Regions from separate parts of the Clostridium sp. LBM24168 genome, predicted to be linked through region 2. Evidence: predicted binding sites of a transcription regulator. Region 2 holds the regulator's gene; the other holds the start of a gene.
The links. Region 2 encodes Rex, which represses fermentation and respiration genes when NADH is low (regulators of the CRP and FNR family bind a similar motif). Its sites were predicted from a motif close to ATTGTTAANNNNTTAACAAT; they were not measured.

Region 1: the regulator Rex is predicted to act here: its motif matches at 1,212-1,231, upstream of ACSVC9_RS15515 (acetyl-CoA C-acetyltransferase).

What each region holds. Positions count from the first base shown of each region.
Region 1 covers NZ_CP196861.1:3,114,031-3,117,464, forward strand. Annotated here, with positions in the region: gene wecB (non-hydrolyzing UDP-N-acetylglucosamine 2-epimerase) at 1-662, shown strand, start outside; gene ACSVC9_RS15515 (acetyl-CoA C-acetyltransferase) at 1,247-2,434, shown strand; gene ACSVC9_RS15520 (ATP synthase subunit I) at 2,632-2,994, shown strand; gene ACSVC9_RS15525 (F0F1 ATP synthase subunit A) at 3,022-3,434, shown strand, end outside.
Region 2 covers NZ_CP196861.1:2,449,931-2,453,364, forward strand. Annotated here, with positions in the region: gene ACSVC9_RS12195 (short-chain-enoyl-CoA hydratase) at 6-785, opposite strand; gene ACSVC9_RS12200 (redox-sensing transcriptional repressor Rex) at 994-1,626, opposite strand; gene ACSVC9_RS12205 (ABC-F family ATP-binding cassette domain-containing protein) at 1,908-3,434, shown strand, end outside.

The sequences.
Region 1 (3,434 bases), 660 kb from region 2:
ATCAAATATTTATAACTGGAAATACAGTAATAGATGCTATGAATGTTACAATAAATAAAAGTTATAAATTTAACAACCATAAATTGAATGAAATAGACTATAAAAATAATAAAGTGATAATGGTAACGGCCCACAGGAGAGAAAATTGGGGTGCAGGAATAGAAAATATTTGCAAAGCTTTGAAAATTGTGGTACAACAAAATAAAGATGTAGAATTAATATATTTAGTCCATTTAAATCCAATAGTTAAGGATGTAGTATATAAAATACTTGGAGAAGAAGATAGAATACATCTTTTTCCACCTCTTGATACGGATGAAACTCATAATTTAATGAACAAGTGTTATATGGTCATGACAGATTCAGGAGGATTACAGGAAGAGGCTCCACACCTAGGAAAACCAGTACTTGTATTGAGAAATGTTACGGAGAGACCGGAAGCTGTAGAGGCTGGTACTGTAAAACTTGTGGGAACTTCTCAGGAGATGATAATTAAAAATGCCAATGAACTTATACGAAATACCTATGAATATGAAAAGATGAGTAGGGCAATAAATCCTTATGGCGATGGAAAAGCTTCTGCAAGAATTGCTGATGCAATACTGGATTATTTTGAAATCGAAAAAGGAAAATATAATGAGTTCAATTATTTAAAAAAATAAAAAAAATAAAAAATTAAATATTGCAAATATCTTATAGATAGTGTAACATATAAGTATGTTAACCATTACATAGTTAGGAGATTGAATTTCCTGGCTATATTGTTAAAAAAAGTTTGTCTTTTTTTTAACAAAATTTTAATTACCTATATAGAAAGCAACAAACTTGTGAAATTATTCTAATAAATTCCGAAATAAAATTTATTGAACATTGGAATTATAAAGACAAAATGGTTTTAACAATGAAATGATAAGTGGAATAAAAATGTTTTGTTGCAAAAGAAGATTGAAATATCATTAGATTATTTCTCTTATTTTTAATAAACTTTGAGAACCTTAAATTAATTTTATTGAAAGTTTATGAAATTGGTTTTAGGTAATGTATTTTTCGACAAAAATAAAGACATCTATTCAAAATTTTATTAAACGTATTAATTTGTCTAACTAACGGGTTATTGGCAAAATTTGTTTAAAACTTTCAATTATTTTTACTTTCTATATAGCTATTGAAATTGTTGACAGAAAAATTTATAATTTATTAAATTTATTAACATTATTAAAATTTTAAAAATATAGGAGGATGAATCATGAAAGAAATAGTTATTGCAAGTGCAGCTAGAACAGCCATAGGTAAATTTGGAGGAAGCTTAAAAGGCATTTCTGCCCCAGAGTTAGGTGCTATAGTTATAAAAGACGCAATAAAAAGAGCTAACATAAAGGCAGAAGATATAGACGAAGTTATAATGGGAAATGTATTGCAAGCAGGACTTGGACAAAATACAGCAAGACAAGCACTAATAAAAGCAGATATTCCAAACACAGTACCAGCTTTTACATTGAATAAAGTTTGTGGCTCAGGACTTAGGGCAGTAAGCTTAGCAGCTCAGGTAATAAAAGCTGGCGATGATGATATCGTCGTAGCTGGTGGAATGGAAAACATGTCTGCAGCTCCTTATGTACTTCCAACTACAAGATGGGGACAAAGAATGTTTGATGGAAAAGTAATAGATGAGATGGTAAAAGATGGACTTTGGGATGCTTTCTATAATTACCACATGGGTATGACAGCTGAAAATGTAGCAGCAAAATGGGGTATAACAAGAGAAATGCAGGATGAATTTTCAGCATCATCACAAAACAAAGCTGAAAATGCAATAAAGAGTGGAAGATTCAAGGATGAAATAACTCCAGTAGTTATAAAAGATAGAAAAAAAGGTGAAATAGTATTTGATACTGATGAATTCCCTAGATTTGGGACAACTTTTGAATCATTGAGCAAATTAAAACCAGCATTTAAAAAGGATGGTGGAACTGTTACAGCAGGTAATGCTTCAGGTATAAATGATGCAGCAGCAGCTTTAATTGTTATGAGTGCTGATAAAGCTAAAGAGCTTGGAATAAAGCCTCTTGCTAAAATAGTTTCTTATGGCTCAAAGGGATTAGATCCTCAGATAATGGGATACGGACCATTCTTTGCTACAAAATTAGCACTTGAAAAGGCTAATTTGACTATAGAAGATATAGATTTAATTGAGGCTAACGAAGCTTTTGCAGCACAAAGTTTGGCAGTTGCTAAAGATTTGAAATTCGATATGAGCAAAGTAAATGTAAATGGTGGAGCAGTTGCTCTTGGACATCCAATTGGAGCTTCTGGTGCAAGAATACTTACTACATTACTTTATGAAATGAAGAAAAGAGATTCAAAATATGGTTTAGCTACACTGTGTATAGGCGGAGGAATGGGAACAGCTGTAATAGTAGAAAACTATAAATAATTTAGAGAAATAACATATATAATATTCTAAATAAATAAAAAGTAAACCAGGTTAAATATAAAATACCTGGTTTGCTTATTTATCTATTTTTAGTAAAGTCAGTTTATTAAAAAAAGTATGTTAAATTTAAAATAAAGCTTTCCGATTGTATTTTAAAGGTGTATAATTTTATTAATTACTCTAGGCGGAGGAACTTAATGGATAAAGATATTTTGGACATGATAAAAAAAGTATCCATAATTGATTCGGTAATTGGTATAATTGCAGCTTTTGTCATACAGATATTATTTAAAAACTATGGATTGTTTGTAATGCTGGGGATGTGTATAGCTTTATTTAATTTTTTTATTAATAGTGCAGTAGGTGGATTGATATTTAAAAATTTAAAAAATTCATCGGTATCCCTATACATAATAAGTTTTTTTATAAGAATTGCAATTGCTGCAGGGATAGGATATGCAGTTTTTACCTATGACAAATATAGTACAGTTGCATATCTATTTGGATATACTTCTCATTTAATGGGAATATATATATATTCAGTTATTAAGAACAATTGACGACAATTAAAGAAAGGATGTGATGAAATGGAAAGCTTTTCACCATTGTTCATAATGCATTTTGGTTCGTTCAATATTGGAATAACATCTAGCATTCTTGTACAATGGATTATTATTTTGTTCTTAGCTGTTCTTGCAAAAGTTTTTACTACTAATATGAAGAAAATACCTGATAAGAAGCAAAGCGTTGTTGAAATTATATTTGAATCAATACGAAATCTTGTTGAAGACAATATGGGGAAAGAATATAAATCCTATATACCTTATATAGGAACTTTAGCTATCTATATTATAGCAATCAATATTCTTCCATTAATTGTTGGAGTAAGATCTCCTAGTGAAGATCTGAGTGTTGCAGTAGGACTGGCACTTATAACATTTGTATTAGTTCAATTTAATGCAATCAAGAAAATTGGTTTAAAGGGGTATTTTGTAGCGTA
Region 2 (3,434 bases):
TTACTCTATTTATTTTTAAAGGATTTGTCTCTCTTCTCAAGGAATGCACTCATTCCCTCTTTTTGATCTTCAGTAGCAAAACATTCACCGAATACTTCTGACTCATATGCAATAGCAGTATCTATGTCAGTTTGTATTCCTTTATTGATAGCTGCCTTACATAACTTTACAGCTATTGGAGCACTGGCAATTATCTGATTAGCAAGTGCCTTTGCTTCATCTATCAATGCATCAGGCTCTACTACTTTATTTACAAGCCCTATTCTAAATGCTTCGTCTGCTTTTATCATTTTTGCAGTGTATATAAGCTCTTTAGCCATTCCAAGTCCTACCAACCTAGACAACCTTTGAGTACCTCCGAATCCTGGTGTTATTCCAAGACCTGACTCTGGCTGGCCAAACTTAGCTTTTAATGAAGCTATTCTTATATCACAAGCCATAGATATTTCACAGCCTCCACCTAAAGCAAATCCATTTACAGCTGCAATAACGGGTTTTTCTAAATTCTCTAATTTTCTAAATACCTTATTCCCCAGAATTCCAAATTTTCTTCCACCAGCTGCATTTAAATCTCTCATCTCTGATATGTCGGCACCTGCAACAAATGCTTTTCCTGATCCTGTAAGTATTACTGCCAATATGTCATCGTCAGCAGCAATTTTATCGATTACAGAATCGATTTCAACCAAGGTTTCTGAATTGAGTGCGTTAAGAGCTTTGGGTCTATTGATTGTAATTAAGGCTATTTTTCCTTCTTTCTCAAAAATTACATTTTTAAAATCCATATTAGAACCTCCCCTAAAACCTATATTGTTATAATATTATTAACAAAATTAACAAAGTATTGTTAATAATATCACAAGTTTATTAACACTAAGTGAAATCTTTATTTCATCTATTATTATATACCCTCAAACAATACATTTCAACAAAAATTAAAACAAAAAATCATTTTATTTTGATCCAATATGATAGATTTTACTCCAAACTTGTTTAATCTATGTTGTTTAGTAAACAGCTAAGTGTTAATAAACTATCACTTAAATGAACATTCTCAACTTTTACATCTTCAGGTACAGCCAAATCAACTGGGGCAAAATTCCACACTCCTTTAACTCCATTTTTTACTAATATATCACACACTTTTTGTGCATTATTGTCTGGAACACAAATTATACCTATGTCTATATGATTTTCTTTCAGGTAATCACTCAAATAATCAATATCCTTTATTTCTATATCTCTAATTTTTATCCCTATAAGCTTAGGATTTCTATCAAAAAGTGTTTCCAGCTGAAATCCTAGTTTATCAAATCTTGTATAATTGGCAAGAGCTTGCCCTATATTACCAGCACCAACTATGACCGTCTTGTAAACCCTGCTAAGTCCCAATATATTTCTTATTTGGCTATATAATTCACTTACATTATATCCATATCCCTGCTGCCCGAAATCACCAAAGCAGTTCAGATCCTGCCTTATTTGCGAAGCTGTAAATCCTATAGTCTCACTTAATTCTTTAGAAGATATCCTGTCAACATCATTTCTCATGAGATCACCTAAATATCTATGGTATTTAGGTAGTCTTTTTATAACCGCCATTGATATATTTTTTTTCTTATCCATAACTGCACCTCGTATTTATTAATATTTAATCTACAACTTACATTTATTATATTATAACTTTGCATATTTTATATCATATCATTTTAATATGCATTCTTATTTAATAGTATTATTTCTTACTGTTAAATGTCAATAGCCCACCTTTTTTATTTTATATAATTTAATAATTTTTAACCAGCTTGTTGAACAATAACCTAAAACAAATATAATTAATTTCAAATAGCACTACAAAAATATTATTATAAATAGTAAAATATAATGGTTAAGGATGGTGTTCAACTATGGTAATTTTAAGTTGCAAAAATATTCACAAGAGTTATGGGATAAATACTATATTAGATAATATAACTTTCAATATAAATGAAGGGGAAAAAGTAGGCTTAATAGGTCCAAATGGTGCTGGTAAGTCTACTCTATTTAAAATTCTTACTGGTGAACTTGAACATGATAGCGGAGATTTATTTATAGACAAAACTAAAACTTTAGGATATTTAGCTCAACATTTATCTTTAAATTCATCCAATACAATATATGATGAACTTGTATCGGTTTTTAAAGACCTAATTGACTTAGAAAAAAAATTATCCAAATTGGAGATTTTAATGGATAAACCATATGATAAAAACGACACGGAATATAATAATAAACTAATAAACGACTATACCACATATTCTGAACTCTATAAAAATAAAGGCGGATATACATATAAAGTAGAAATAAGCAGGGTATTGAAGGGTTTAGGTTTCTTCGAAAGTGATTTCAATAGAAAAATAGATCTTCTAAGCGGTGGACAAAAAACCAGGATAGCATTATGTAAACTTCTTTTAATAAAACCAGATATTCTTCTATTGGATGAACCTACAAATCATCTTGATTTAGATGCTATAGAATGGCTTGAAGATTATCTTAAAAACTACAAGGGAACAGTTATTCTTATATCCCATGATAGATATTTTTTAGATTCAGTAACATCTATAACCGCAGAATTAATAAGTGGTCATGCCAATTTTTACAATGGAAACTATACAAAATTTATTGACCTTAAAGAAAAAGACTATGAAACACAGCTGAAAGCTTATAATATTCAGAGAGCTGAAATAAAAAGACAAGAAGCCGTAATTGAAAGATACAGATCCTTCAATAGAGAAAAAAGTATAAAAGCAGCCGAAAGCCGCCAGAAAATGCTAGATAAAATTGAGAGAATAAAAGCACCGGATAAACTTCCCAAATTAAAAAATATAACTTTTAAATCTCAAATAAAAAGCGGAAATGATGTTCTTCATATAGAGAACCTACAAAAAAATTTTGGTAAAAAGCACTTATTTTCAGATGTGAGCTTTGATATCAAAAAAGGTGAAAAAATAGCTATAATTGGTGAAAATGGCAGGGGTAAAACTACACTTTTTAGAATAATAAAAAAAGAATTAGATGATTATGATGGCATTTGTTCAATCGGTAAAAATGTGTTTATTGGATATTATGATCAGGAACAATCAGACTTGAATATGAATAAAACCATAATAGATGAAGTATGGGATAATTTTCCTAAACTTACAACTACAGAAATAAGGAATGCTTTAGCCTCCTTTTTATTTACAGGAGATGATGTTTTTAAAACTATTTCTTCTCTAAGTGGTGGTGAAAAATGCAGAATAAATTTATTGAAATTGATTTTATCCAAATCAAATTTTCTTCTTTTAGATGAACCTACAAACCATCTTGATATAATGTCACGTGAGGCTCTGGAAAAAGCACTTTTGGAATACGACGGAACAATACTTTTAATATCCCATGATAGATATTTTCTA